Regions from separate parts of the Dysgonomonas sp. GY75 genome, predicted to be linked through region 1. Evidence: riboswitches for the same ligand, from Rfam matches in the RefSeq annotation. Region 1 holds a riboswitch; the other holds the start of a gene.
The links. A riboswitch is a leader RNA that binds a small molecule or an ion and turns the genes downstream of it on or off. The one in region 1 is predicted to bind cobalamin.
Positions count from the first base shown of each region.

Region 2: another riboswitch for cobalamin. It lies ahead of IR083_RS04635 (precorrin-2 C(20)-methyltransferase); the one in region 1 lies ahead of IR083_RS19495 (TonB-dependent receptor plug domain-containing protein).

Region 1 is NZ_JADCLQ010000052.1:17,601-34,095, forward strand. Features, by position in the region: gene IR083_RS19495 (TonB-dependent receptor plug domain-containing protein) at 1-1,087, opposite strand, end outside; cobalamin riboswitch at 1,198-1,374, opposite strand; gene IR083_RS19500 (hypothetical protein) at 1,590-2,717, opposite strand; gene IR083_RS19505 (hypothetical protein) at 2,849-4,006, opposite strand; gene IR083_RS19510 (hypothetical protein) at 4,021-5,232, opposite strand; gene IR083_RS19515 (pyridoxal phosphate-dependent aminotransferase) at 6,225-7,427, shown strand; gene IR083_RS19520 (non-canonical purine NTP diphosphatase) at 7,424-8,005, shown strand; gene IR083_RS19525 (acetyl-CoA hydrolase/transferase family protein) at 8,286-9,782, shown strand; gene IR083_RS19530 (hypothetical protein) at 10,067-10,510, shown strand; gene IR083_RS19535 (RluA family pseudouridine synthase) at 10,600-11,277, shown strand; gene IR083_RS19540 (Tex family protein) at 11,312-13,435, shown strand; gene IR083_RS19545 (energy transducer TonB) at 13,486-14,334, opposite strand; gene IR083_RS19550 (polyprenol monophosphomannose synthase) at 15,376-16,113, shown strand; gene IR083_RS19555 (fumarylacetoacetate hydrolase family protein) at 16,247-16,495, shown strand, end outside.
Region 2 is NZ_JADCLQ010000009.1:58,665-75,159, forward strand. Features, by position in the region: gene IR083_RS04600 (DMT family transporter) at 140-466, opposite strand; gene IR083_RS04605 (TetR/AcrR family transcriptional regulator) at 541-1,146, opposite strand; gene IR083_RS04610 (alpha/beta hydrolase family protein) at 1,713-3,809, shown strand; gene IR083_RS04615 (helix-turn-helix domain-containing protein) at 4,167-5,129, shown strand; gene IR083_RS04620 (hypothetical protein) at 5,525-6,982, opposite strand; gene IR083_RS04625 (helix-turn-helix transcriptional regulator) at 7,350-8,063, shown strand; gene IR083_RS04630 (MaoC family dehydratase) at 8,165-8,632, opposite strand; cobalamin riboswitch at 9,495-9,804, shown strand; gene IR083_RS04635 (precorrin-2 C(20)-methyltransferase) at 9,919-10,623, shown strand; gene IR083_RS04640 (ABC transporter substrate-binding protein) at 10,630-11,760, shown strand; gene IR083_RS04645 (iron ABC transporter permease) at 11,760-12,794, shown strand; gene IR083_RS04650 (ABC transporter ATP-binding protein) at 12,799-13,797, shown strand; gene cbiD (cobalt-precorrin-5B (C(1))-methyltransferase CbiD) at 13,794-15,617, shown strand; gene cobM (precorrin-4 C(11)-methyltransferase) at 15,607-16,495, opposite strand, start outside.

The DNA.
Region 1 (16,495 bases):
TGTTAAGACGGTTTTGAAATACATCTTCGAAAAGGCTTATGGAGATATCCTCTATTGGCTTATATAAAATCCCTGCAGAGGCATAATATTCAAACTGGGTAATGCGGTCTTCTTGTTTGCTGCCTGATATATTGTTATTTAGAGCAAAATATTTGTAATATGTACGGCTAAATCTGGCCTGTGCCTTTAGTTCCAGTTTATGCGAAAGCGTGTTTTTGTAATAGGCTTGGGCAAAAAGATCCTTATTCCATACTCGTTCATCATTATCGTCTTTGTAAAAAATTACCGATCCTGGCAGGCCTCTTTCCGAATCCAGATAATTCACCTTGAAATTTAAATTTCCACCTTTACCCAAATTGCCATATAAATTAAGCTCCGTACGCCAGATACTTACGTCAGAATTTCTTCTTTTTCGTTCCTCGGTCTGTTCTGCATTTTTATATGTGAATTTATATCTGCCGTCTGCCCGTTCCCATCCGCTGTTAACGGAAATAGAAAATTGTTCGTTAATTTTATGGGCATAGTAAACCATTGGATTTAATAGTCCGAATGATCCCGTTTTGACCCCTGTGTTTAATGTATTTCGCTTAGTATCGAAAGCCGGTTGTAATGTTGTTATCTGGAGTACTCCGGCGGAAGCATAAGACCTTGCGGATTGAAAAATATCATCGGATTGTCCTATCGATAAAGAAATCATAGAGACATTATCCAGAGAAAAACGGCTTATGTCTATTTGTCCGGATTGTACATTACTCATTGTTATTCCATCATAACTTACTGCTGTATGCTGTGCCCCCATACCTCTGATAGATACCGTTTTCATGCCACCTATACCTCCATAATCTTTTATGCTGACGCCCGAGAATCTGCGTACAGCATCCGATACGGATAGTATGCCGATCCGTTCCATTTCGGCGTTGTCTATCACTTGCAGCGGTGTGGTTGAACGGGCAGCCGATGGCTTTATATGTGCAGATACTTCTACCTCCGATAGTTTTTGTGTCTTGATACTATCATTTGTTTGGGCCAGTAAGGATGTACAAGCGAAAGAACAAAAAAATAAAAAGGCAGAAAATAAAATTCTCATCTATGCAAAATATATCTTTTAGTATAATTGCAGCATCCGATAAGAACAAAGAAAAAGAAAGGTAATTGAATTCTTTTACGCATGTTTCTTAAGCCTTATTCCTCGAAAGCTGTCGAAAATATTTACTTTGCAGGTCTTCTGACTTACTCTTGCTTATATCACCTTCCCATTTTGCAACAGTGGTATTTTGATACAAACATTCCCAGAGCTTACAGCAGCGGGTCTGTTCAGGATTTGCACCTGATTCCCTTTTCATCCTTAATGGAACAAAGTAGTGCAAAGATACACAATATTATAGAAGATTTACTTTTTTGCGATAATTATTTGTGAGGAGTATTATAGAGCTTATCAGGAATAAGAGAGAATGTGATATAGAGGAAGAACTCATAAAAATCTCAAACATAAGAAAGGCAACCTCTCTTATATTTGAGATGGAAGATTGTTTTGAAAAAGCAAAACTAAAATTGAAATGTTTTTTTATCTATATTTCAACTTCTGTTTATTAGTCGGTCGGAATATCAATTCGCAGTGCATAAAAATAAGAATTACCTATCCATGTTTCGGATACAGTAGCCGAATTGCCTGCGTTACTGGTGCCAGCCTGTATAATATATTGAGTTTTCTCCTTTATGTTTACATAATGTAATATAAATGGAGTGGCATATGACTTTATACCCGTTCCGGCAGTCTTCTTCTCTGGATTGGCTCCGGCTCTGGATATGGTGGTGTAACTGCTTTGACTCGGTGTTTTTGAAGATAATAATATCCAATGATACATTCCTGTAAGTGAGGCATTCATGTTCGAATTGAATTTAGCAAATATCAGCCATTGTCCGGCAGGCAATTCAAGCATACCGTCAGATACCTGTACTGTGCTACTGGCAAAACCTTTGTTGTTGTTAATTGAAGTTGACTTTACAGTCCCTAAAGGCCTTAATGCTCCCCAGTATGCATCACCTTTATTATTGGCTGTAAGCAGATGTCCTTGATCCTGGGTGCCATCTGTATACTGGAACGTTCCGGTCATTCTGGTTCTTCCGCTTTCATTCATACTGAATGTATTGTTATTAATAGATAAGATGGCCGGTCGCATATCTACATACTTTCCTTTTATACTTATAACCGTATCGTTAACCATAAATTCCCGGGCGACGCGTATGTCCACAATCTTATTGTTTACTACAACCATTGTATCATTGATAATAAATTTTGCAGCAGGATTATGCTGTATCTTCAATTCGTTGTTATTCAGTTGTACAGTTGTGTTATCATCGAGCTTACCTCCTAGCCATAGCTCTTTGCCATTGGTATCTGTTAAGCCGTTTGCCCCTGATATCTTATTTGACAAAGCTACCCATTTGTTACCGTCCCAGAATTCGATAATATTATTCGTTGAATTATAGATAACCAGCCCCGCAGACTCAGGATTACTCGTTAATGAGTGTGTTGTTATCATATTATTTTTATTGGTATCTGGTATTCTCGGTAGACGTATACCTCCTTTTTTACTTTCTACTTCTACAATACAGAATTTCTCGGGTTCTTTATCCGTCCCTATAACTATTTGTCCTTTGGTAGAACCTATGGCTAATATTGTAAAAATGGGAATAAGGATATATCTATGTTTCATAATGTAAATAGTTTTGTGTTTGTAAATTATATCAAAATACTATGGCTTATTTTTCAAAGATCATATATATTCATTTTATATATGTATATCTTCTTTAAAAGATTTTATTTTCTATTATATATAATAAGGTGTTATTCGTCTTCATTATAATCTTCTATCATAATAGCAAAAAAATAAGGTTCTCCGAACTCTACCTTGGCTGCTCCGGTACCATCTTCTTCTACCAGCCATGTCTGATTGTTGGATGAACTGGCTACAACACAGATTTTTGTATTAGCAGATACATCGATCAGGTAAGTTAGTTCAGGTGACGATGTTGACGTTGCGTCTTCTACATCGGCGCCGATAGTTGCTGTCGGCACTGTTTGGCCCGGAATAAATATATGGGACCAGGTAAACATCTTCTGAGATGCATAGTTCGTCTTTGTTGCAAATTTAGAGAATATAAGCCATTTTCCCGGAGTGAGTGTCAGTGTGTCGGAAATGCATGGGCCACTTATATTTTGACTTGTATTTTGGATCCAGACAGTGCTTGTACCTGTTCCCGCCTTTTTAATTTTGCCTTTAAGATAAGTTTTACCCAATATCAGATCCGGTTTTAGCTTACCCCAAAAAGCAACACCGGATGCTTTGGAAATAAGTACCTTTCCGTTGATGTCGCTTTTGTTGTTATCATAATATAGCTGGCCATGTATATTTACACTGTCGTTTCGGACAAGCATACTATCATTTTTTACTTTTACTTTCAATTGATTTTCTATCGATACTTTGCTGCCTGTCTCCTTGACCTTTAGAGCTGATTTGTTTATTGTATATGAAGATGGTTTGGACCCGACAATCCTACCATTTACAACAAAAACCGTATCATTTACGGAGAATCCTCCGGGGTTACCCGCGCCGGTAGCAAATTCCAGATTTTTACTATTCAGATTTACCATCGTGGCTTTCTCTAGGTTTCCGCCGAGTTTCACAATGTCTCCATCTTTATGAATTCCATTATATACTCGTATCGTATCTCCCAGCATCGACCATTTTAGGCCATCCCAATATTCAATGGCTTTGCTTGTCTCATTATATATTATCAGGCCGGCGCTAGTTCCATCTATAACAAGAGCGTCTCTCTGCCCTACCGATAATTGGGGTAAGCGCAGACCTCCATTGCTGCTGTTAAGTTGAAGAGATGAGAAATCTTCAGGCTTTGCTGTTGAACCAACGGTAACCTGTCCCTGGCATGTTATTGTTACAAAAAAGAGTGATAGTAAAAAAGATGTGTATATCTGTAGTTTCATAATGATAGTTTGTTTTAATCATTTAATCTTATTGCATAAAAGTACTGATCGCCTAACATTGAATGGGTTGAGTGCCATGTGTCAGGTTTCTTTGTTTTAAAATCTATACGATAAGAAGCCGCATTTGCCGCATCCAGAAAATAAACCATTTGAGGTACACTGTATGACCCGTAGTTTTCATTGCCGCCAGTAGTCTTTCGTTCCGGCAAGGTCATAGAAGAGTACAAAACTACATCTCCACCGGAATCTTCTCGGACCAAACGAAGAAAACTCATATAATTTGCGTTATCACCACTACTAGCATCCGTCCTCCTGTTGGAATATGCTGCAAAACGACCGAATATAAGCCATTTTCCTGCAGGTAAAATTTGGTTGTCGGTAATCTCAGTCCATGTGTCAACTGTAAACTTTGTGCCGGATGGGCCATTCGGGCTTCCGGATACTCTGTTTATAGTAAAAGGTTTATTTAAAACGGATGGCTCCATCTGCTCCCAATTGGCTTTCCCTGTATTATCTTTCGCCCTCAGTATTATATCTTTTCCGGTTACGGCTAAGTTTTCGTTACCGTCTTTATATTGTAAGTGCCCGTTTATTTTTGTTTGATCGTTTATTATATTCAATACACTGTTGTTTACATATAGTCCCGATTTCCCGGTATTTATGGATATTTCATTTCTGTTATCTACCGTTAATACGGTATCTATATAGAATCTGTCGATGTTGTTAGCTTTTACACTTAGGCTATCTACAAAAAAAGCATCTGTGTTTATAGACAACGCTCCTTTTTCGGTTTTGAATGCCAGAGTGTGGCTTTGTTGGTTGATAAGGGTTTCTTCGATAAGAGTTCCGCCCAATCGGGCTTTTTGGGGATTGGCCGTATTTAAAAGATTTAATCCATTGGAAAATGAGAAAGAACCGGATAGTATACGCCATTCATTTCCATCCCAGAACTCGATCCTGTTATATGTGATGTTGTATATGGTAAGCCCTTTAGCTGCATCTTTCTTTTGTGGAGAAATGCTTATTGTTGTATTTGTTAAGTCGTCCCGTTCTGTTTGGGTTAGTCTTGATAGGCGTAGTCCTTTGTCATTGTTGCCATCTATTCTCAATATTTCATATGGTTCAGGATGTGTATTTGAACCAATTGTAACCTGAGCCTGTGATTTTACACATAGAAGAGTAGAGGTGCATAGCAATATTAGTTTTGTTGTAAAATTTGTTTTCATCTGTCGTTTCTATTATTTGAAATTGTTGTTTCATTGATGTTTGTGTGAAAATATTGTCTTGAGTGTGTAATGTGTGTTAAAAATCCGATGTACGATCTTGATAAAGCGATAAGGGGTATATAAATTACTTTCCCAAGCGATTTAATATAGGTTGAAGACAATAAGAATAAAGACAAAGACTTATCGAAGATTTTTCTTGAAAATCTATCTAGATCTTCGACCATGCATCGGATTTTAAATATATTGATGGTTACAGGTTGGCTGGTTCTCCTTTTTGCGACTAAAAAAGAAAATTTAGGAATAAAATAAAATATAAAATGTTTGTTTTTATTTGAGAAATAAATTAGAATATGCGTATGCATACACATACTGGTGTTGTACGCGCATGATAATACCGCTTGCTTAAAATGGGAAACAAGAAATGTGAGTTTTTTTGTATTAAGGGTTAAGCCATAAAGTTTACTCTCTCTCTCTCTCTCTCTCTCTCTCTCTCTCTCTCTCTCTCTCTCTCTCTCTCTCTAGCAAAATAATGCTAACTCCCAAATTTCCAGATAGAAAAAGAGAGCCCATAACTGTATTATTTGGCAGGGAAATGTGCATTATTTTTTTATTTATCTTAGTATAAATTGTCTTGTGCATGAATTGCAAAGTAAAAGATAAAAATTTGATTTAACAAATATATTTTAAGAATATTAAAAAAGGGAGAAAGTCTTTCCTGTGTTCTGTAGGGCTATATATTGTTTGTTTTTTCATATTTTGTAATAGGCACGTAGATTTAAACAATTATTTGTTTATGCAACTTTCCGCCTTTATACTGTATAGCTTTACACTCAAATGTTAATGTTAAATTAGATTGGTAATTCTATTGAGGAAACAGGTAAAAGATAAATATATGGAAGTCCTCATAATTCGTCATTTATAACTTATGACTCATAAGTAAAATTCGTATATTTGCGCCTTGTTGAAAATAAAATATATATTAAAATAGTATTATGCCACATATTTCGCAACGAGGAATAGAAATGCCGAATTCTCCCATCAGGAAATTGGCTCCATTGTCCGACTCGGCTAAAGCCAGGGGCTTGAAAGTATATCATCTGAATATCGGACAGCCCGATTTGCCTACTCCCGAAGAAGCGCTTGAGGCGATACGCAATATCGACCGCACTATACTAGAGTATAGTCCCAGCGATGGATACCGCTCTTATCGTGAAAAACTGGTTGGTTATTATGCAAAGTATAATATAAATGTATCGGCTGACGATATAATTATTACTACCGGAGGCTCCGAAGCTGTGTTGTTTGCATTTCTGGCCTGCCTCAACCCGGGAGATGAAATTATTGTTCCCGAGCCTGCTTATGCCAACTATATGGCCTTTGCCGTATCTGCCGGAGCGATTATCCGTACGGTATCTTCTTCTATTGAAGAAGGGTTTGCTTTGCCCCCGGTTGAAAAGTTTGAAGAACTCATAAATGAACGCACAAAAGGGATTATGATTTGTAATCCGAACAACCCGACGGGCTATTTATATTCCCGTGCCGAAATGAATCAGATAAAACATCTGGTACAGAAGCATGATCTTTATCTGTTTTCGGATGAGGTATACCGGGAGTTTATTTATACCAATTCACCATATATTTCGGCTTGTCATCTTGTCGGTATCGAGGATAATGTGGTGCTGATAGACTCGGTCTCGAAAAGATATAGTGAATGTGGTATCCGTATAGGTGCATTGATCACTAAAAATAAGGAATTACGGAAGACTCTGATGAAATTCTGTCAGGCGCGTCTAAGTCCGCCGCTTATCGGGCAGATTGCAGCAGAGGCTTCGCTGGACGCCAGTCCCGATTATCTCCGCGATACTTACGATGAATATGTGGAAAGACGGAAATTTCTTATCGACCGCCTGAACCGTATACCGGGAGTTTATTCGCCTATCCCTATGGGTGCTTTTTATACGGTCGCACGCCTGCCTGTCGATGATGCCGATGAGTTTTGCGCATGGTGTCTGTCCGATTTTGAATATGAAGGGCAGACAGTGTTTATGGCTCCGGCTTCAGGATTTTATACAACGCCCGGATTGGGGAAAAATGAAGTTCGTATAGCCTATGTTCTTAATAAGGAAGATCTGGGAAATGCCCTTACGGTATTGGAGAAGGCATTGGAGACTTATAATGCGTTGAAAAAGAAATGAAAAGAAAACTTGTTTTTGCTACCAATAACGCTCATAAACTGGAGGAAGTCAGAGAAGTTGTAAAAGATAAATTTGAAATACTCAGTCTTAAAGAGATTGGTTGCCATGAAGATATAGCCGAACCGGGTGAAACACTGGAAGAAAATGCTTTGATAAAAGCCCGCTATGTGAAAGAGAAATACGGTTACGACAGTTTCGGTGATGACACGGGGCTTGAAGTAGAAGCCTTGAATGGTGCGCCGGGCGTCTATTCGGCCCGTTATGCCGGAGATGGGCATGATGCTAAAGCCAATATGAAGAAGTTACTGGCTAATCTGGACGGCATTACAAACCGTAGGGCCCGTTTCAGGTCTGTTATAGCGTTGATTCTGGATGGAAAGGAATATCTTTTTGACGGGAAAATTGATGGGGAAATAATTTCAGAAGAAAAAGGATCGGCAGGATTTGGATATGATCCCATTTTTATGCCTGTTGGGTATACCGAAACGTTTGCCCAGTTGGGAAGTGATGTTAAAAATAATATAAGTCATCGGGCTTTGGCAGTAAAAGCTTTGTGCCGTTTTTTGGAAAGTATCTGATTAAAAACCAATGTTGTATTTTTTTTGAAGCTGATGCAGGGGCAATACGATTCGTCGCTACAATCTATGATGTGTCAGTAAATATTTATATTACTAATTATTTTTTCTTCAGAAACGAAAGTCTTTATTCCCTGAATAACTATGGTAAATTGCAGTCTTTGAATTTTTAATGATTTAAAATAGCACATCAGATATTTATTTTGTACTTTTGCAGCGCGAAAGCGAAACGCATATGAAAATCAACTTAATAACTTATATAAATCATACATTTTAAAAAACAATGGCTTTAAAATTTATGACTGCTGAAGAGGCAGCCGCACTTATCAACAACAACGACAATGTGGGATTTAGCGGTTTTACGCATGCAGGATGTCCCAAAGTAGTACCCGGATTTATCGCAAAACGCGCCGAAGAGGAACATGCAAAGGGCAATCCTTTCAAAATAAATGTGTTCACCGGAGCATCCACAGGAGATAAGTTAGACGGGGTCTTAACCAGGGCGAAAGCTATCAATTTCCGCGCACCTTATCAAACAAACAAGAGTATGCGTGAAGCTATCAACAACGGGGAAATCAAATATTGTGATTTACACCTTTCAACGATGGCTCAGGATATCCGTTACGGGTATTATGGAAAGATAGACTATGCTATCGTAGAAGCATGTGAAGTTACAGAGAACGGTGAAATAGTTCCTACATGTGGTGTTGGTATCTCTCCTACAGTTAGCCGTTTGGCAAAAAAAGTCATTGTAGAATTAAATGAATGGAATCCGAAGGCAATGCGTGGGATGCATGATATTCCTGAGCCTCAGGACCCGCCCACACGTGAAGATATTCCAGTATACGGAGTACATGACCGCGTAGGTAAAGACCATATAAAAGTAGATCCTGATAAAATAATCGTTGTAAGAACCAACGAACCGAATGAAGGTAGCGGCTTTGCTCCGGTAGATGAAGTAACTGCAAAAATCGGAGAAAATGTAGCTAATTTCTTTATTAAGGAAATGGCTGAAGGCCGTATGCCGAAAACCTTCCTGCCTGTACAGTCAGGTGTGGGTAATATAGCCAATGCTGTACTTGCTGCTATGGGAGAAAGTAAGGAAATTCCTGATTTTGATGTTTATACCGAGGTTATTCAGGACGCTGTTATCGGCCTTATGGAATCGGGACGTGTAAAATTTGCAAGCGGCTGTTCATTAACAGTAAGTAATCCTTGTATCGAGCATATATATCAGAATCTGGACTTCTTCAAGGAAAGGATCGTGTTGCGTCCATCCGAATATTCAAACAATCCCGAAGTAGTTCGCCGTCTGGGTGTTATTGCCATCAATACAGCTATTGAAGCGGATATTTACGGTAATATTAACTCAACCCATGTGATGGGTACCAAGATGATGAATGGTATCGGAGGTTCTGGAGACTTTACCCGTAGCGCATACGTGTCTATATTTGTTACGCCATCTGTGGCAAAAGACGGAAAGATAAGTTCTTTTGTGCCGATGGTTGCACATCAGGATCATAGTGAACACTCGGTGAAAGTAATCATATCTGAATATGGTGTGGCCGATCTTCGTGGCAAATGCCCTGAAGAACGTGCGCAGGAAATCATTAATAACTGTGTACATCCGGATTACCGTCCTCTATTGCAGGAATATATTAAGAATGCACCTAAGGGACAAACAAGATTCGATATGTATAATGCCTTTGCTTTTCACGAGGCATTCCAGGAAACAGGCAATATGAAAAACGTTACCTGGAGAAAACCAAAGAACGCTTAACACATATATATTAAACATTATAACTGAGAAAACCTTTCGATTGTCAATCGAAAGGTTTTTCTTTGTATTATATATTAGCTACATTTCAACTATTCATTATTTCCTTAATTAAGTAATTTATGAAATACGCGAAACTTTTTTTTACATCTATTATCTTTTTTATCTTAATAAATACATCTTTCTTTATCAGTGGTTTATTGGGTTTTCTTGCGCTACCCTGTGCGGTATTGATGTTTGTACTTTTCTTGGTTCTTTTTGGTTATTGCTGTTATTATGTAGTGTTGATGATAAAAGAGAGATTTCAGGATAAATACAGAAATATACTAGTTGTCACCCTTGTCATAGTATTAGGCCTGACAGTATATAAGCCCGAAGGCCTGTTGAGCTATGAGCTTCTTAATGGCAAGAGAGTGATGTATGCTTTTAGCGAAGGTGCAGCAAACTGTACAACAAATTTAAATCTGTATCCCAATAATATATTTACCTTTACTGATATTTGTTTTGGTGTTTATACGACTTTAGGGAAATATAGCATCAATAGTGATACTATATTCTTTGAGAAAATATATATAGATAAGCGGGACGATTTTTATGAATATGCTGTTTATTCAGATGTTGAACATTATTATTTGAAAGGGAAAGATGGTGTATTACAGCTTTACCGTAAACAAACAGATACAGTACCGGCTTATGTATTGTCTGTTTTGAACAAATCAATATTCAAATGAGTTTATGTATTTCATTTTTCAATCCCTTATAAAAACTAAACTTACTTCATTATCTTTGCATCATTCTTTTAGTAAAAAAATGAAATAGAATGACTGTTCTCTACGAAGATAACCATATTATAATTGTCAATAAGACTGTATCGGAAATCGTACAGGGGGATAAGACGGGTGATAAGCCACTTTCGGAAATCGTGAAAGAATACCTGAAAGAGAAGTACAATAAGCCGGGAAATGTTTTTTGTGGTGTTACCCACCGCCTGGATCGCCCAACGAGCGGTATCGTGGTTTTTTCCAAAACAAGCAAGGCTTTACCCCGCTTAAATGACATGTTTAAGAATAAGGAAATAAGTAAGACATACTGGGCCGTTGTAAAGAATGCTCCCAAACAGCCGGAGGGGACATTGAAGCATTATCTGGTGCGGAATGAAAAACAAAATAAATCATACGCTTATGATACGGAGAAGCCGAATTCGAAGTTGGCCATATTACATTATAAACTTATTGCCCGTTCAGATAAATACAGCTTACTCGAAATAGACCTGGAGACAGGTCGCCATCATCAGATACGTTGCCAGCTGGCAAAAATCGGCAGCCCGATAAAAGGGGATTTGAAGTATGGTGCGGAGCGTTCCAATCCCGATGGCGGTATCAGTCTGCATGCACGTAAGATATCCTTTATTCATCCGGTATCGAAAGAATTAATAGAGGTTACTGCGCCTGTTCCGGAAGATAATTTGTGGCAGGCTTTGGAGGCTATTGTGAAATAGAATATATTATCTTTGCTCAAATTTTAATTTTGTTATGACTATAATTGATCTAATATCGTCAGCGTTAAGCATAAAAGCTTCACAAATCGAAAAAACAATAGGTTTACTGGATTCGGGTGCTACTATTCCTTTTATCAGCCGTTACCGTAAAGAAGTCACAGGGGGATTGGATGAGGTTCAGATAGGAGCTATAAAAGAGCAAAATGACAAGCTCAATGAACTCGTAAAGCGCCGTGAGACAATCCTGAAATCGATAGAAGAGCAGGAGAAACTGACGCCTGAACTGAAAACGCGTATCGAAAACTGTTGGAACAGTTCGGAACTCGAAGATATCTATCTTCCTTATAAACCCAAACGTCAGACGCGTGCCGAAATAGCCCGTAAAAAGGGATTGGAGCCGCTTGCAAAATTGATTATGGCGCAACACCCGATGGATGTGGAAGGGAAAGCCCTCTCATTCGTAAAAGATGATGTAAAAGATACGAAAGACGCTATTGCCGGAGCATGCGATATTATTGCCGAATGGATAAATGAAGATGAATATGCCCGTAATACTATTCGCAATCTTTTTGAAAGGGAGGCTGTTATTACCGCCAAGGTAGTGAAGGGGAAAGAAGAGGAAGGGGATAAATACCGTGATTACTTCGACTTCTCTGAAAAATTGAGTAAGGCTTCATCCCACCGCATACTGGCAATACGCCGCGGGGAATCGGAAGGTTTTCTCCGTGTAAATATTGCACCGGATGAAGACACGGCGCTGGAAAGATTGGACAAGCGCTTTATTAAAGGAGATAATGACAATGAAGCCACTAACTATGTGGCTGATGCTATAGAAGACTCATACAAACGATTATTGAAACCATCCATAGAAACGGAGTTTTCGGCTTTGTCGAAACAAAAGGCGGATGAGGAGGCCATACGTGTATTCATTGAGAATCTTCGTCAACTTCTGTTAGCTCCACCATTGGGCCAGAAGAGAGTATTGGGTATCGATCCCGGATACCGTACAGGATGCAAACTTGTGTGTCTCGACGCGGAAGGAAACTTGTTGCATAATGAGACTATTTATCCGCATCCACCGCAAAATGAGACGTCCAAGGCCGGCAATAAAGTGGTGAAGTTGGTGTCTACATATAATATAGACGCTATTGCTATCGGGAATGGTACTGCCAGCCGCGAAACGGAGCGTTTTATTACCAACCTCCGCTACGAAAAGGAAGTGAAAGTATTCGTTGTGAGTGAGAATGGGGCATCGATCTATTCTGCGTCCAAGATTGCCCGTGAAGAATTTCCTGATTATGATGTGACAGTCAGGGGGGCGGTGTCTATTGGTCGTCGTCTGATGGACCCGTTGGCCGAATTGGTGAAGATAGATCCGAAATCGATCGGGGTAGGGCAGTACCAGCATGATGTAGATCAGACAAAATTGAAAAATTCCCTTGATCTTACCGTCGAAAGTTGCGTGAATCTCGTTGGTGTAAATGTAAATACTGCAAGTAAACACCTGTTGACTTACGTGTCAGGCTTAGGGCCTGTATTAGCACAGAATATAGTTGATTATCGTGCGGCACACGGCGCATTCAAGTCCCGAAAAGAACTGATGAAAGTAGCACGTATGGGCGAAAAGGCGTTTGAACAATGTGCAGGTTTTCTTCGCATTGCCGAAGCTGTGAACCCGTTGGATAATTCTGCCGTACATCCCGAAAGTTATCATGTAGTAGAGAAAATGGCTAAAGATCTGAAGTGTACTGTTTCAGAATTGATCCGGAATAAAGAATTGAAAAAATCGCTCGACCTCAAGTCGTATATAACGGACACGGTCGGATTGCCTACGCTGAACGATATAATGGAAGAACTGGATAAACCGGGACGTGACCCGCGTAAAGGAATTAAGATGTTTGAATTCGATCCTAATATCCGTACTATCGATGACCTGCGTGAAGGTATGATTCTTCCCGGAATCGTTACCAATATCACAAACTTTGGTTGCTTTGTGGATGTGGGTATCAAAGAGAACGGACTGGTACATATTTCGGAAATAGCAGACCGTTTCGTTTCCGACCCTACCGAAGTGGTGTCTCTCCATCAACATGTGGAGGTAAAAGTATTGTCTGTTGATACGGCACGGAAACGGGTGCAGTTATCGATGAAGAAATAAAAAGAAGCGCAACTCATCGAGTTGCGCCTTCCCTTTTACTTCATATTATATTACATCTTCAACTTAAATACGATTGGCATTGTAAAGTAAACCGGAACGGCTACTCCGTTATTCTTACCCGGTATCCATCTTGGCATGCTTTTCAGAACTCTTATAGCTTCCTTGTCGCAAGTCGGGCTGATTCCTTTCAGTAGTTGGATGTCTGTAATGTCTCCGGTCTTGCTTACCACGAATCTTACAGTGACCTTTCCTTGTATTCCCATTTCCTGATCCACAGCCGGATATCTGATATTATCATATATATATTTATACATATCTGCTTCTCCTCCAGGGAACTGAGGCATAAATTGAGCACTTACGAATACTTCGGGTTCTTTAGAGGCGGCTCCACCTTTTCCATCTCCGACAACATTGGTTTCAAATTCTTTGCGTACAGCTTCTTTGTGGTCAGAACCATCATCTTCTACTTCAAAGCCACCGATCTCCCTTTTATCTGTAGTTAGGTCACTCATATTGGCCATCTCAGTGTCATCGGGGGCATCTTCGTTCTTTACAATTGTAGGCGGGGCAAATTTTTGCATCGGAAGGAATTTCGGAGGTTCCGGAATTTCAGGTTTAATCACCTCAGGCTCCGGTAATTTGTTATCCACCTCAATCACCGACGTAGTGTATATGTCATCTACACCACCTGTATGATTTTTTGCAGTTGCAGCACTGATTGTGCTGATGATTGCCGGCAGACAGGAGACAAAAGCCGCAAATAATACCACTACGCCGAATGCGATCAGGTGTCTCTTGGTAGAGGATTGGCGTAATTCAAATGCACCGTATGATTTATTTTTACCTTCAAAAATAATATCACACCATTCTGCGGAATTTAAGTTAACTAAGTTTTTCATAACTGTAAGTTTTATATGTTATTAATTATTCCCCTTTTGTACCTAATAGATATTTAAAAGCCTTAAATTCCATAAAAGGGTATAAAAATTTTTGAAAATAATCCCGGAAAGATTATCTACTTCTTATATATAGTGGTATAGCTGAAATTTGCATACATGATATATTGAAAACTTTATCTATGTATATAGCTGATAGCTTTTAGCTGTCAGCTTATAGCTCTTTGAAGTATTGGGATAAGTAAGTGATGAGTAATGAGTAATAAGTTGAAAGTTATACGAGATACGAGTAGACAAGATACGAGGAATAGGGCAAACGCATCAAAATTCATAAAGCTGTTTTTCAGCCTCATGTAGTGGCGTATTGCATACGCCCAATTGTGATATTTTGCTATGCGGGCGTATGCAATACGCCCCTACAGGCCTTCGATAGAAGTTGAACAATTTGATGCGTTTGCCCTAATACGAGGTACGAGTTGTTAACTGTTTACTGAAATAAGTGTTACCTTTGTACTTCTTAACTATACATGGTTAACGAATCTAAAAATGACAAGTTAAAAATAGAGAAAAACTGTCAGATATGTCAGGTTTTAACTAAATGTAATTAATAAATGTGAATGTTATAATGGGGGTGGACTTTGCGGCTAAGCCTCTTTGCGTGGGAATACGGCTAATAGTAAATCCTCTGGTGCGATAGGCTATGCTAATAGCTATTAGCTAAAAGCTGAAATATGTGTAACCTTTGTTACTTTTTAACAGTTACTCCACTCTATCACAATTCGAGAAAAAACATTGTTGACTGATGGCTGCTAACAGGCAAGCCAATTATTAATTGTTCATTTTTAATTATTAATTGTTTTCCGTTACTTCTGTTACTTTTTGACTATGCATGGTTAATAAATGTGAAAATATTATATGCGAGACTAACTCTATGGTTTGATGCACAAAACGGACAACTCTTTTTACTATTTTTAGTCATTATTTTTTATTTATCCATTCTTAAAATGCTACATTTGTGGCTTTAATTAAAGGAACGAAAAGTATATGTCCAATTCCGTAGTTATAATACCCACTTACAATGAGAAAGAGAATATAGAGGCTATAATCAGAACTGTATTTGATTTGCCCCGCATGTTCGATATTCTTGTTATAGATGACGCTTCACCTGATGGTACAGCAGATATTGTGAAAAAACTTCAATCCGAGTTCCCGGAACGGCTGAATATAATACAACGGGCAGGTAAATTGGGACTGGGTACTGCATATATTGCAGGATTCCGCTGGGTATTGGAACGTTCATATGAATATGTATTCGAAATGGATGCAGATTTTTCGCATAATCCGAACGACTTGTTACGCTTGTATGATGCATGTGCTAACGAAGGTGCTGATTTGTCGGTAGGTTCGCGTTACTATAGCGGGGTGAATGTTGTGAACTGGCCGATGGGACGGGTACTGATGTCTTATTTTGCCTCTAAGTATGTGCGCTTTATTACGGGAATGAAAGTACATGATGCGACAGCTGGATTCGTATGTTATAAGCGGAATGTATTGGAAGTTATTGACTTGGATAATATACGTTTCAAGGGATATGCATTTCAGGTAGAGATGAAGTATACGGCTTATTGTCTGGGGTTTGATATAAAAGAAGTATCTATCGTATTTGTTAACCGGATGCTGGGAACTTCCAAGATGAATTCCGGTATTTTTGCAGAAGGAGTTTTCGGTGTATTGACTATGAGATTCAGGCAATTATTCGGAGGAATAAAGAAGAAACAATAAATCTTGTGTATCTTTGCCGTTTAAGGTCTCAGACCTATTTATTACTTTTGTATCTGCAACTACAATAGTTAGTTATAACTAAATAATATTATATTACATACTTGTTTTGCTTATTTTCTTTAAGATGATATAAATGAAAATTATCTGTGTAGGTCTTAATTATCAGACACATAATAAGGAGATGGGTCGTGCGTTGTCTGATAAAGACGATGATCCTGTTCTCTTTATGAAACCCGATACAGCTTTGCTATCAGGTGATAAGAACCGTTTTTATATACCCGATTTTTCATCGGATATCCATTACGAAACCGAGTTGGTAGTCCGTATCGATAAAATGGGTAAGAATATTGCCGAACGTTTCGCGTATCGTTATTATAATGAA
Region 2 (16,495 bases), on a different contig from region 1:
ACACAACACCGATATTTAAAGACGCAAAATAAGTAATTAAAAATATCATATATCAAAATGTTACCTGCTCTATATTCAAATTAAAAATCCTCTACACCTTAGTGTCTTTCCGAGAACGATTCATTGCATATCCATATTATCAATGCGATACTGCTTTTAAACCAACTACCGATGCGATCAAGGTAACGATAAAAAATATCCGCATCAGATTGGCTGGCTCTTTAAACACAATGATCCCCAAAAGCACAGTCCCGGCAGCACCTATACCTGTAAATATGGCATATGCAGTACCCATCGGTATCGTTTGAGTAGCCTTTACCAACAATCCCATTCCCAATACCAAACATACTCCGAATGCGATATACCAATATGTGGATTGAGGTGCGGCTACGATTTTTGCTTTTGATATACAAAAAGTAAAACCGACTTCGAAAACACTTGCCAATAATAAATAAACCCAACTCATATAAAATCTATTTTAAAAAACATCTCGACCATATTGAACAAATGTTCAATATGGTTATAAAAAATATATAACCTTTATTTTAATAATGCAATATAATGGCATAAAGCGTTCTCCAGATTGCGGATCACACTTTGTCCGTCTGATGAAAAAATACTTTGAAACCATACACCATCCGTAAGTGTAAACAACTGGTTTGCCGAAATATTTACATCTATATCTACACATATTTCATTTCTGCCAATACTATTCTTCAATGCATATTCCCACCCTGTACGCTCTTTTTCGGTCGTTGCCCTGTAATTATTTCTGAAGATGGCGTCCCGTTGCATCACCTGATAAAACAAAAAGTGATAATTAAGCATTGAAACTTCTTTTACACTTCCGGTTTCCTCTACTATTCCGGATATAACTTTACTGATATAGCGGAAGCGATCGCACATAAATTCAACAAACTCAGTTACGCTATAATCCTTAGCCTTACGGATATCAAAATCAAATATCTGAATGAAAAACTTCTCAGTTACCTGTATAAACAACTCCTCCTTATTCTTAAAATAATGATAAAGAAGCCCTCTCGACAAGCCGGTAGCCACCTGAATATCAGTTATGGAAGTAGCATCAAAACCCTTTAACAACAGGAGTCCAAACGTTTTTTTTAATATAAGCTCTTCTGTATTCATACATTTATATTGAACAATCGTTCAACAAAAGTATAATATTTAGAATGAATGGCCAAACTTTAATTATAATATTTATCATAGGAGGAAAACTTTATCTATATAATTATAGCTGATAGCTTTTTAGCTCTTAGTTTACAGCTCTTTGAAATATTGGAATAAGTGGTAAGTTTTAAGTACTGAGTACATGAGATACGAGTAGACAAAATACGAGATACAAGTTGTTAACTGATAACTGGTATATGTGTTACCTTTGTTACCTTTTAGTGAAGGAGATGCTTCGCACCGTTTTGCATGACAAATAATTATTAATTATTCATACTTAATTATTTTCCGTTACTTCTGTTACTTTTTAACGACATACAGTTAATAAATAAAAATAGACAAGATAAAAACAATGAATATATGTCAGATGTGTCAGGTTTTAACATTATATGGTTAATTAATACAAAAATGGCGTAAGCAATTATAGTTGTCAATTTTCGTAGGCTTACCCTAGGTCTGTAATCTTATAAGTTGTGTGTATTACAAAAAACAAATATCTTTACATATAAAATTAATTAAACTATATGAATAAATCAATTATGGCATTATTACTCGGCGCATCAGTGGTTTCGTGTGGCGGTAAGTTTTCCGCAAAAATAGAAAATACGGAAAAAGATGCACCTCTGATCGGCAAAGCCACTGTAAAAGTTGAAAATGGCATTATGACACCTGAGGTACTTTACAGCTTTGGGCGTGTTTCGGATGTACAGGTTTCGCCTGATAAATCAAAAGTACTCTATGGAGTCACTTATGTAAGCATCGAACAAAATAAGACCAACCGGGAGTTATTCACTATGAATATCGATGGCTCGGACAAAAAGCAGATAACTCAAACTGCCAAAAGTGAGAATAATGCCATATGGATAAAAGGAGGCTCTAAAATAGCATTCCTTAGTAGCGAGAGTGGTTCTTCGCAGATATGGGAAATGAATCCGGATGGAACCGAACGCATGCAGATCAGCGAGATAGAAGGGGGCGTAAATGGTTTTTCTTATTCACCCGATGAAAAGAAGATACTATATATTAAAAACATAAAGTTCGGAGAGCGCACAGCCGATAAATATCCCGACCTGCCTAAGGCGTCAGGACGTATTATAGATGACCTGATGTATAAACATTGGTCGGAATGGGTGGAAGAAATCCCTCATAGCTTTGTTGCCGATTATGATGGCACAAAAATAACAGAAGGCATAGATATATTAGGAGATGAACCTTACGAATGCCCAATGCTTCCATTCGGAGGAACAGAGCAATTGGCATGGAGTCCCGATAGCAAATCAATAGCATATACATGCCGCAAGAAAAAAGGGATGGAATATGCTTTATCTACTAATTCCGACATCTACCTTTATAACATAGATACTAAGGAAACTAAGAATCTTACCGAAGGGATGATGGGATATGACATCAATCCCGTTTTCTCTCCCGATGGCAAATATATTGCCTGGCAAAGCATGGAGCGCGACGGATACGAATCCGACAAGAACCGGATGTTTGTAGTGAATCTGGCTACTAATGACAAAATTTATGTAACCGAAAAGTTTGATTATAATACTGATTATCTGGCATGGAACGATAACGAAAGTATTTATTTCGTATCATGCGTAGAAGCCAAGACTCACATATTCAAAGCTTTTGTACACACTAAAGAAATAAACCGGATAACAAAAGGCGACTACGATTATGAATCTTTTGGTATAGCCGGAGACAAGCTCATCGCAACACGTCATTCTTTGTCAGCGCCAAATGAAATATATTCTGTAAATACAACTAATGGCGAAGCTACCGAATTGAGTTTCGAGAACAAAGAAATAATGGGGCAGTTAAAAATGGGTAAAGTCGAAGAGCGTTGGATAGCCACTACTGATGGAAAGAAAATGTTGACATGGATCGTATACCCGCCAAACTTCGACCCGAATAAAAAATATCCTGCCCTTCTATATTGTCAGGGTGGTCCTCAAAGCACTGTGAGCCAGTTTTGGTCATATCGCTGGAATTTACAGATGATGGCAGCAAACGGATATATCATTGTTGCACCTAACCGCAGAGGTCTTCCGGGCTTTGGTCAGGAATGGCTGGAGCAAATCAGCAAAGATTATGGTGGACAGAATATGAAGGATTACCTTTCGGCTATAGATGCTATGGCTAAAGAACCTTTTGTGAATGCAGACAAACTTGGATGTACAGGTGCAAGCTATGGCGGTTTTTCCGTATACTGGCTGGCAGGTAACCATAATAAACGATTCAAAGCATTCCTTGCGCATGCCGGTATCTTCAATGTGGAAGCACAATATCTTGAAACAGAAGAGATGTGGTTCGCCAACTGGGATCTGGGTGGTTCGTTCTGGGACAGAAGTAATTCTATTGCACAACGGTCGTATGCTAACTCTCCGCACAAATTTGTGGAGAAATGGGATACTCCAATAATGATTTCACACGGGGAGCTGGATTACCGCATACTGGCGTCTCAAGGCATGATGGCATTTAATGCAGCCAAGCTGAGAGGCATCCCTGCTCGAATGCTTATATATCCTAACGAAAACCACTGGATAGCACAGCCTCAAAACGGAATATTATTTCAAAGAGAGTTCTTCCGCTGGTTCGACACTTATCTGAAATAGAAGATTAAGATTCGTTATATACAAAAGCTTATCAGATAGGTTATCTGATAAGCTTTTATATTTAGATAAACACAGGCTTGAACTACAATATAAAGGATATAGATATAGGAGTTTCTTCCATTCGTTTTTCATATTAAATAAAATCTATATTATTTTCATAATATATCTTATTATTTATATATCATTCTTCTTGTTTTTGCTAAATTTGCACTCGAGACTTACACTAAGAATAGAGATGGAAAATAGATATAATCACAGTGCGATTGGCCGATTTCGAGTCAATAAGGATATCTTTTGTGGAGAATTTAAATAAAAAGGATACCATACTTCCTAAATGTTATACCATATTTCCACTAGATGAAAATTATAAAGAATGATGTTATATATTTGCACCCGATATTGAGGAGAGACAAGACTGAGATGGAAGACAAGACAAAAATGTACGGAGAAAAAAAAGCTCTGTCAAAGGACAAGAAAAACTCTGTATATTCTTTTGGGTATGACTTTAATATTTGTATGGGAGAGAGTGCTCTTCCCGTTACATATACCCAGACATATCTTCCCATAGGAATCTTAGGCCTTTGCACTGAAGGCTCCGCTATAATAGATGTATACATGCAAGAACATCATTTGTCGAAAGGTGAATTAATGGTAATTCTTCCGGGACAGATAGTTTCGTTGAAAAGTAAGAGTCCTGATTTTTCGATCAATTATTTTACGGTATCACATTTGTTAATAAACGATGTTCTCAGTGGAGTCGCACGCCTTTCTCCTTTATTCTTTATACATATGAGAAGGAAGTATCACTACAAGCTATCGAAAGATGAAGTATATCGATTCTCCGGTTACTACAATCTCATACATAGCTGGGTGAAACCGGCCGACAATTTATTCCAGAGGGAATACATAGTCAATCTGCTGAGGCTTTTCTATCTTGATCTTTATAATAATTACAGGAACAATCTGCTATCCAAGAATGCCATTAGGGATATTGATAGCCGTAAAGAAAAGATCACATACGATTTCTTTCTCCTGATAATGCAATATTTCAGAGAAAACAGAGAGATTGCTTTCTATGCAGAAAAGCTCCATATTACGCCTAAATATCTGACTTCAGTAGTAAAAGATGTCAGTGGCAGGCCGGCAAAGGATTGGATTGTAGAATACAGCATCATGGAGATAAAGTCTCTATTAAAGAATCCGGCATTGAATATACAGGAGATAACTGTGAAGACCAACTTTTCTAATCAGGCTTCTTTAAGTAGATTTTTCAAGAAGCATACAGGTCTGTCTCCTACACAATACAGGATGGATAAATAAGAATAAATAAGAATAAATAAGAATAAATAAGAATAAATAAGAATAAATAAGAATAAATAAGAATAAATAAGAATAAATAAGAATAAATAAGAATAAATAAGAATAAATAAGAATAAATAAGAATAAATAAGAATAAATAAGAATAAATAAGAATAAATAAGAATAAATAAGAATAAATAAGAATAAATAAGAATAAACAATATAATATATATGTAGTTTTGTAAAGTTTGTGTTAAGGTTGGGTCCTGTGAGTCGAGAGATTCGCGGGACTCATTATTTTTCTAGCTAAGAACTATATCTAAAACAGAAAGGCACATGCTCACGCATATGCCATCCCAACCTTAAGACAAATTAAAAAAACTACACAGAGTAGATAAATCTTATTTTATACTGAATTATTCTTTTATACAACGTATCGAACTCCCCTTGGCCCTATTATCGGTTGCATCTACCTGAATATAATAGGATTTAAAAAACAGCCGATATACAGTACTATAAAAAGCCGTTGCCGACCAGTTATACCCTTCCAATCCTACCATTGTCAGATTCCCTGTCGCTGGATCACGATACCCCGCTGCCGGATAATATCCTGCCACAGTCCATTCCTCTCCCTTACCTTTATCAAAAGCAGGTCCACCTCCGCCTAAGCCATTCCAAGGAGAATTGCTGCCTGATCCACTCCGGGGCACACGCCATCCTTTCGGGCAAGGATCATAAGTACCTTTTGTATTATCCGTATCATTCCACAAATAGTTATTCGTTGTGCCAGAGTTGCTATACCAATCCTGATTACCCTCAGTACTATAATAAAATGTATATGGATTAATAATAGAAGTCGGCATATTAAGACTATTATTCACTTTGCTCTTTCCTATAGCGACATTACCTCCGGGCAAAGTATAGAGTAAGATTTCCAAATTATCATCTGCAGCAGAAGAACCAGGAAATGGATCTTTTCTTCCCCATTGATAAAGCAAGCCCAATGAACCGATATTACCCGGTGTCGTATTTATCGCACCTAAGTTGCGATCCATAAATATCGTATTATTATATACTTTCTCTCCAGCCAATACATCAGGATCATAATTCGTCACCCATATATGCCAACTCCACCGTATCACATTATTTATTCTCACAGCTACAACCGCATTACCTTGTAAATTATTACTATTAGTTGTAACCCTCAGCATTGAAGCCGTGCCTTTATCACCTGAGGCAAGGGTAACCTCCTTTATCAGGTCTTTTTTATCTTGCCATAATAATTCTACACTAACAGTCCCCTGCAATCCCACTTCATTTAGATTCAACAACTGATTCCAAACTGCATATGCCTTTATAACAGGGATATCTATTGTTTTATTATAGCCGACAATAAATGAATTTGACAGTTTCAGCGCCGCAGGATCTGTCATACTGGATGGTGCATTTGGTTCCACCGGCACGCTCCCCGGATTATCTCTGGTAGGTATACTGTCAGATAGTGTTCTTAGCACAGCCCACTTGTCCCCATCCCATAAATATAGCCCTGGAACGAAAGGGCTTGTTTTAGTCATATTATAAACCAGCAGACCTATATTTTTCGATTTCTCGCTATCATACCCGGTCTCTGTCGGATTAACAAAAGGTTCTAAGGTTTTCAAATTTACTAATGCCACCCGAGGCAAGATAAAACCTCCCGTTTTACATGTTACATTATCGGCGTCCGGCTCCTGTTCTTTTAACTGCAATAATCCTGCTTTAGCTGGTGCCGATCCTAATCCTATTGTAACCTGTGCTTGAAGATCAATTGTGTGAAGAGCTAATGTAACAAACCCTAATAAAGTAAATTTGAGTGTTTTTGTGCAAGTTTTCATATATGAATAAAATTATTTTCGTTTGCATCATATGTATGTAGCTCTTCCATATAGAAATATTCCTATTCTTGGGATAACCCTTTAAAATACAAGTTATTGTTTTGCATAGTAACCAAGAAGCGCATTTGTATATTTTGTGATTTCCTATTAAAATTTCCGCAAAATTAAAGAAATATTTCTCAATTAAAAACAAATAATATGAAATAATTCTACATTAACCATTTTTTACTTTATCTTTATTTTACAGGCGAAAAATTAACTTTTTTGGTATTTCAAGAATTAAAGTTATTTTTGTTAGAAATCTTACAAACTATATTGCAATTATACCTCAATAGGTATAGTTATAATTCGTTATCGATTACACACAATGAACAAAAACTTAACTCAAAAGGACAGGATTATACAGTTCATAGACAAACAGGGGATTAGTAAAAATAAATTTTATAATCAGACTGGAGTCTCTAACGGTACTCTGGACAAGAAAAGCGGTATAACAGGCGAGACAATAGCTAAAATATATACAGCATACCCTGAAATAAATCTGGAATGGCTTATTTCGGGTGAAGGTGAAATGATAAAATCATCGCTATTCTGGTCATACGACAACTTACAGTCGGTACGGGAACAGTACGCCGCTGTAATGAATATAGACCCGGCAACTGTTTCTGACAAAAATCTGCTCAAAGCAGAATCTCCTCTGGAGTTTATACCGATATTCTCCTATAAAGGATCACACAAGTGCCATGGATATCTATCTATACCAAATTTAAGTTCATGTGATGGGGCCGGATTTGTGAAGACAGACAGCATGTATCCCTTGATAAAACCGGGAGATATTGTATGTTATAAAACAGCAAATCACACCAACGACATTTATTGGGGTGAAATGTATATCATATATCTCACCATCGATGGAGAAGAATTTCTCACCATTAAAAATTTAGACAAATCTGATATAGGTGATGACTTTATAAGGCTTTCCGGATACAATCAGAAATATCACCCAAAAGATGTGCCGATAAATCGTATACAATGGAAAGCAATAGTAAAGGCCTGCATCAATTACAATTCGGTGATATAATACCGGATAAACAGCCTATCACTCTATCTTCTCTAACAGATAAAAAGGGATACTCTAAATCATTAAAGTATCCCTCTCTTATAGTATCTGCAATATTTCTCTTAACTATTGAAGTGATATAGAAATATTACGGTTTCTTCCAATGCATTCTTCGGGCAGTCTTTTATTTCCAGGACAACCTTCAATTCGGCTTTGGCTATACCTCTCAGGTTAACAAGCGATGCCAGGGTAACCCGTAAACGTACTTCACTATCGACAATTACTGCCTGATTAAATTTCAACTTTTCGATACCGTAATTTATCAGCATCTTTATATTGTTTACCTCTATTATCTGATCCCAAAGATAGGGCAAGATAGACACCATGAGATAACCATGTGCAATTGTACTTTTGAAAGGACTCTCAACCTTCGCTCTTTCTTCATCCACATGAATCCATTGATAATCAAGCGTAGCTTCTGCAAATTTGTTGATGCGGTCTTGAGATATTTTCAGCCAATCAGAAGTCCCCAGTTCTTTTCCTACATACTGCTCAAAATCGGCATAGGAATTAATAATAAGTTTAGCCATAAAAAGTTAATTAACAAATACAGCATAAAAATATCTATATTAAACGATATTACCAAATAAACACAATAAGGATTATAAAATTAACTATATTTTAATCGATGGACATGCTATCTTATTAAAATCGGCTTCAGACAACATTATCAAATCTAAAACCTGACAAACCTGACAGTTTTTCTCATTTTCTCACCTGTCAGCTTTTTGGTATATTTCTTATCTTCAGGTTTCAGTCTTAAGCTTCCTCCACTTTTAAGTTGAGGAAAGAGTTGATTATTTTAGCAGGCTTTGACCAAATACTTATCGGCTAAAGTCTGTTTCAATGAGTCATTTATATAAGGCTTTACAACCAGCCCCGTAAGGAAGCCAGGGAGTTAAAACCTGACAAACCTGACACTATTTTCTTCTTTTTTATTTGTCCGTTTTCTTCACAACCCTTTTTTGTTACACTGAATATCACTAGGCATGGACAGAAGAACACTGAATAAAAAAGTAACAAAGGTGACACAGAAAACAATTAATAATTAAGAATGAAAAATTAATAATTAGCTTGTCATACGGAGCAGAACAAAGCATCTCGTCAGTGAACAGTCATCAGTTAGCAACCTGTATCTCGTGTCTCATATAACTTTCAACTTATTACTTAAAACTCATTACTTGTTAAAAGGTAACACATGTAACACATGTAACACTTATCACTCATTTGCTAATATGCTAATTTACAAATCTGCTAATCTCCTAATCAAAATTTGGCTCCGCCGATTTTCAATTCAAAGAGCTATAAGCTAACAGCTAAAGGCTATCGGCTATACACATAGATAAAGTTATTTCATATACATTATATAAATCTTTATAAATTTAATTCCATATCTTTGCACTAAGTTTTGGTGTTACAAATCCGCATTGCCGGATGAGTGATTAAAAGGGAATCAGGTGCAAATCCTGAACAGACCCGCTGCTGTAAGCTCTATTCAGAGAACAGTTAACAGTCATCAGTTAACAATGTTTCTGAAAAAAGTTTTTGGACAATACTCAAACCACTGATTGACAGTCATCAGTCATCAGCTATCAGTTAATAATTTTTGTTAACTGTTAACTGCTCACTGTTAACTGAAGATTGGGAAGGCCGTTCAAAGATGGAGTAAGTCAGAAAACCTGCCGGAACATTATTAGTTGAAAGCTCGCGGTTTAGGCTTAAATACTATTTACAGACAACACACGTACCTGTTCGTCTATTATAGTCCTATACTAAAGGCATCTGATTTTTAACTCCAATAAAATGGATTGTATAGATGTTTGATTCCGTTACATTCGTATCTCTCGGTCCCGGAGACCCGGAACTGATAACCTTGAAAGGTTTGAAAACACTGCAAGAAGCAGATTTGATATTTTGTCCGTCAACCGCCCTTCCCCAAGGAAAAAGCTCCTCACGGGCAAAAGATGTCCTATTGCAATTGGGCTTCGATGAATCAAAACTGAACACATTCAATGTGCCTATGAACAAAGACCGTTCTCTGGCCATTGAGAGCTACAAGGCTGTGGCGAAAGAAATATCGGACAGGTATAAATCCGGACATAAAATAGCTGTTACAGCCGAAGGCGATGCCGGATTCTACTCTACCATCTATTACATAAGCGAATATCTTACACAGGAGAATATACCTGTCAGCCGCATCGCGGGCGTGCCTGCGTTTATAGCCTGTGGCACTCTGGCCAACATTCACATTGTGAAACAAGAGGAAGAACTCGAAGTTATTCCGGGTATCATAACATTAAACAACCTGAAAGAAAAACTGGAGAAAGGTAAAGCCATTGTACTGATGAAAGCTTCGCAATGTGAAGAGGTTATAATGGAAGCATTAGAAAATATTCAGGACGCCACTTTCCACTATTTTGAAAATGTGGGAATAGCTGAGAAAGAATTCTATACACAAGACAAGCAAGTCATTGTAAGCCGGAAATTCCCTTACTTTTCACTAATAATAATCCGCAAATAAACAAATATGAAATTTCTTGCCCGTTCAATAATCCTGCTTGCTTTTGGCTGCTTCATAGCATGCAACTCGAATAAAAAAGATAGCAACAATATTTCAGGCTCGCACGATACATTAAATATCAAATATGCAAAAGGCTTTACCGTATCCGAACATGGAAATTACAAACTGGTAGATATACACGATCCTTCCGGCGAAAGCGACACCAAATATCAATATGCATTGTTGAAACGAGGAGAAGATAAAACGGGAATACCTGCCGGGTACCAGATTATAGAAGTCCCCGTAAGAAGTGTGGTATGTATGACCACCCTGCAAATTTCCAATTTTATCAAATTAGATGCTGTAGACAAAATAGCAGGGATAACCAGCACCCGTTTCCTGTTCAATCCTCAGCTAAACGAACAATTGAAAACCGGGAAAACAAGAAAAATCGGTATCGAAGGCGAGTTTGACAACGAAGTGGTTATGGCTCTTGATCCCGATATTATCCTTGTTTCGCCCTTCAAGCGCGGTGGTTATGATGCTATCCGCAATCTGGATATTCCTCTGATCAGCTTTTTAGGATATAAAGAATCGTCCCCTCTGGGGCAGGCCGAATGGATAAAATTTACAGGGCTTTTATTGGGAATGGAAGAGCAGGCCGGTAAACAATTCGATGAAATAGAAGAAAAATATAATCAGTTGAAATCACTGACCGGACCGGTGGCCCATAAGCCGGTAGTACTTAGCGGGGAACTGCATTCGGGCAATTGGTATGTCGTAGGAGGGAACAGTTATCTGGCGCAACTCTTCCGCGATGCGGGAGCATCCTATTTTATGAAAAACGATGACGAATCGGGCGGATTTTATGTGGATTTCGAAACTGTATATTCTCAGGGCGCGAATGCCGAATACTGGCGTATGGTAAACAGCCACAACGGAACGTTCAGCTATGAAGCGCTGAAACAAAGCGACGCACGTTACGCCGACTTCAAAGCATACAAAGATAAAAAGCTTATCTATTGCAATCTCAGGGAAAAGCCCTTCTATGAAAATACGCCTGTAGAGCCGGAAGTCGTACTGGCCGACCTGATAAAGATATTCCACCCCGAGTTGTTACCCGAACACACACCTGTATATTATGAACTATTGAAATAATGAAACGTCATATACTTTTACTCGCACTTATTTTTGCATCTATCCTGCTGTTTTTCATACTTAATCTTGTATTGGGAACCATCTCCATACCTGTAGGTTCTATCTGGAATATATTATCCGGAACAGGAGATGAACCGCTGATATGGCAGAATATAATCTGGAAATCCCGTTTTCCACAGACACTGACGGCTTTGGTTGCGGGAGCAGGCTTATCTATAAGCGGGTTGCAGATGCAAACCGTATTCCGTAATCCCCTGGCCGGTCCTTCCGAACTGGGTATCAGTTCTGGAGCAAGCCTTGGTGTAGCTTTCATTATCCTTCTGTCGGGGAGCATTGCCGGAACGGCGTTGAGTACTTTAGGCTTTTTCGGGGAAGTGGCTGTATCTGTGGCGGCTATTGCCGGGGCAATGACTGTGATGGCAATCATAATAGCCATTTCGCAACGGGTAAGGGGAAATGTCATACTCCTTATCATCGGAGTCATGATAGGCTATATAGCGACCGCCATTATCGGCGTCCTTAAATTTTTCAGCAACGATGAAGATGTCAGGGCATATGTAATATGGGGACTGGGCAGTTTCGCGAAAGTATCGGGTAATCAGGTCTATACTTTCGTCTTTATAATGGCCGTACTTATCCCGCTTTCATTCCTGCTTATCAAAACCCTGAACCTTATGCTGCTCGGGGATGGTTATGCCCGTAATTTAGGGCTGAATATAAAACGTGCCCGCCTGTACGTGATTTGCTGTTCGTGTGTTATCACGGCTATCATCACGGCTTATTGCGGACCTATCGTCTTTCTGGGACTGGCCGTACCTCATCTGTGCCGTACAATATTTGTCTCATCCGACCACCGGATACTGATGCCTGCCGTCACACTCACCGGGGCATCCCTTGCCCTGCTGTGCAACCTGATAGCACGCATGCCGGGTTTTGAAGGGGCATTACCCATCAACTCGGTGACGGCACTCATAGGTGCGCCGATAGTTATATCGGTATTATTCGGAAAACGTAAAAATGAGATAACGGAATAGGAAAATGAAACAAAAGACAATCGATATACAGCATCTTTCGATAGGATATTCTTCAAAAAAGAATAGCATTACTGTCGCCGAAAATATAACATCATCCATTTTCAGCGGGGAGCTTACCTGCTTGCTCGGAGCCAACGGGATAGGCAAGTCTACTTTGCTGCGGACACTTTCGGCTTTCCAGCCCAAATTGTCAGGCAGTATCTATATACGTGGAAAAGAGATAAAAGAATATAGCGAAAAGGAATTTGCTACCCTCGCCAGTGTAGTCCTGACCGAAAAGTTTGATATAAAAAACATGAGCGCCCGCGAACTTATCGGCTTGGGACGCAGCCCATATACAGGATTCTGGGGAAAACTGAATAAAGAAGATAAAGAGATCGTAGATAAGGCCATCGCGATGGTGAAAATAGAAAATCTGTCGCACAGGATGGTTCATACACTGAGTGACGGGGAACGGCAGAAAGTGATGATCGCGAAAGCGCTGGCGCAGGAAACACCGATAATCCTTCTGGATGAGCCTACTGCTTTTCTCGATTTCCCGAGCAAAGTAGAGATCATGCAATTGCTGCACCAACTATCCCGCAAGACGAATAAGACTATTTTCCTTTCCACTCACGATTTGGAACTGGCGCTCCAGATAGCTGATAAAATATGGCTGATGGACAAGCAGAGCGGAATAAAGACAGGGACACCCGAAGATCTGTCCCTGGATGGCAGCCTGAGCAGTTTCTTTGCACGGAAAGGGATTATTTTCGATCAGAACACCGGACTGTTTAGAATAGAAAATGAATCGGACAGACAGATAAAACTACTTGGGCACGGACAGAAATATACAATGGTAAGAAAAGCGCTGCAACGGAATGGAATACTGGCTTCGCGGCAGTTTAACACCGATTCTTACATTAATATTACAGATAACGGGATAAAAATCTGTATGCCGGAGCAACCGGACTTATTAATTTCCAGCATTGAAGAACTACTGGACAATATACATAGGCTATGATACTTATATTCGGCGGAACAACAGAAGGACGCAAAACCCTATCGGTGTGCGACGGGGCTGCCAAACCATATTATTATTCCACGAAAGGCGATTTGCAGAAAGTGGAGAGTGTGTATGCTATTCTTCTCTCCGGAGCCCTCGATGAAGAGTCTATGATTACATGCTGTAAGGAGAATAACATTAAGCTTATTATAGACGCGGCGCATCCCTTTGCCGGGAACCTGCACGGGAATATAGCTTCTGCATCCGCAAAGTTGGAAATACCCGTAGTCAGGTATGAACGCAGTTATCCGGAGCATACTGACGATTTGCTCTGGTTCGATTCTTACAACAATGCAATCCATTATCTCGAAAGTAATAAGATAGATAACCTGCTTGCGCTGACAGGAGTAAATACGATTGCAAAACTTAAACCGTACTGGGAACGGCACAATTGCTGGTTCAGGATTCTGGACAGGGAAGAATCTCGCGCTATTGCTCAGGCAAACAATTTTCCATGCGACAGAATATTATATTACAGGCAGGGAGAGGATGAAATTCCCTTATTCGAAAGAATAAAGCCACAGGCGATTATAACAAAAGAAAGTGGCGACTCCGGTGGATTTAATGAAAAAGCAGATGCAGCCCGCAAACTGAACATACCCTTTTTAGTCGTCAAACGGCCTCCCCTATCCCCTTCTTTCATTTCCGTTTATGGCGAAAACGGACTATGCAAAGAGATAGAAAAATATGTACCCGGGTTCTTCGATTTAAGGACAGGATATACTACAGGAACATGTGCCACTGCTGCTACTAAGGCGGCACTCACAACCCTGCTCACCAATGAGATACAGGAAGAAACCGGCCTGACACTGCCAAACGGCGAATGGATACACATTCCTGTTGCTACCACACGGTTTTCAGAAAATACAGTCAGTTGTTCAGTCATAAAAGACTCCGGAGATGACCCGGATATTACCAACGGATGCGAAATAGTATCTACGGTACAACTCTGCGACACTCACAAAGGCGTCCGTTTTTTACAGGGAAAAGGCGTGGGTACAGTAACACTTCCCGGACTGGATATAGAAATTGGTGAACCGGCCATCAACAAAACACCCCGTATGATGATAAAGCGGGAAATCTTCAAAGTCTTGCGCCACAATCAGGACAAATTGCCGGACGGGAATTTAAAGACAGGTGTAAATGTCACTATTTCCGTTACCAACGGAGAAGAAATCGCACTGAAAACATTCAATCCCAAACTGGGTATCACAGGCGGAATATCTATTATCGGCACTTCGGGAATAGTAAAGCCCTTTTCTTCGGAAGCATTCATCAACTCCATCCGCCGCGAAATGCTGGTAGCCAAAGCCCTGGGATGCGAGCGGGTAGTGATTAACTCGGGAGCAAAGAGCGAACGTTTCGTAAAACAAAGATATCCTGATCTGCCTGCACAGGCATTTATCCATTACGGGAATTTCATCGGCGAAACGATAAAGATAGCGTCTGACCTCGGTTTCAAAAGCCTGACGTTGGGCATCATGCTCGGAAAGGCCGTGAAACTTGCCGAAGGCTCTCTGGATACACACAGTAAAAAAACGGTGATGAACAAAGAGTTCCTTACCGGCTTAGCTTACGAAAGTAATTGTTCCGAAAGAACAATTGCAGCGATACAGGAAATGACTCTGGCCCGGCAGTTATGGGATATTATTACTACCCAAGAGGAAGTTTTTTTTACACTTCTTATCAAACGATGCTATGATGCATGCGTCCCGCTTTTGCCAAATGGAAAGCTGACAATTATGCTCATAGACGAAGATGGGAATATTATCCTCTGAACAGATGCTTGAACTGGTGAGAATATAATTTCGACAATCCTTCCCTGTTGCCGATCGCGTCACCTACTACAATCATGGTAGTCAGCGTCAGGTTATTTTCTTTGACAATCTTAACCAGATCCTTTAACTGCCCACGGTATATTTTCTCATCTTTCCATGTGAGCTTATAACAGGCTGCTACCGGGGTTTCGGGCGGGTAATGTTCCATCAGTTCCTTTTGTACCTGCTCCACGACAGTTGCACTCAGGAAGATACACATCGTGCTTTGTGAGCGTGCCAGTAAATGAAGCTTTTCTTTTTCGGGCATCGGAGTCCTCCCTTCCCCTCTTGTCAGTATGATAGTCTGCACCTTTTCGGGTATCGTAAACTGCGATTCCAAAGCAGCTGCGGCAGCCAGAAACGAGGATATGCCCGGAGTGATATGATAAGACATATTATGTTTATCGAAAAAAGCCATCTGCTCCTGAATAGCCCCGTAAATACACGGGTCGCCCGTGTGCAAACGTACTACCAGCTTACCCTTATCGTAAAACTCTTTCATCAAATCAAATTGCTCTTCCAGATCCATCGAAGCGGAACTACGCACAACCGCTCCTTGTTTTGCACAATAAGTAAGCTCCACCGGAACAAGGCTTCCTGCATATAAAATCAGATCGGCGGCTTCAAGAAAATAACGGCCTTTCACCGAAATCAAATCCGGGTCACCCGGCCCTGCGCCTACTATCTCGATATGTCCTTGCCGGACTGCCGGACGTTCAACGGCAATAGCAAAAGTAAAATCATTGCCCTGACTCAATACTCCTTTCTGTTTTTCCAATATAAGAGGTCCTCCGTCAGAACTTTTAATGGCTGTGGACTCGGAAACTCCGGCAACTGTT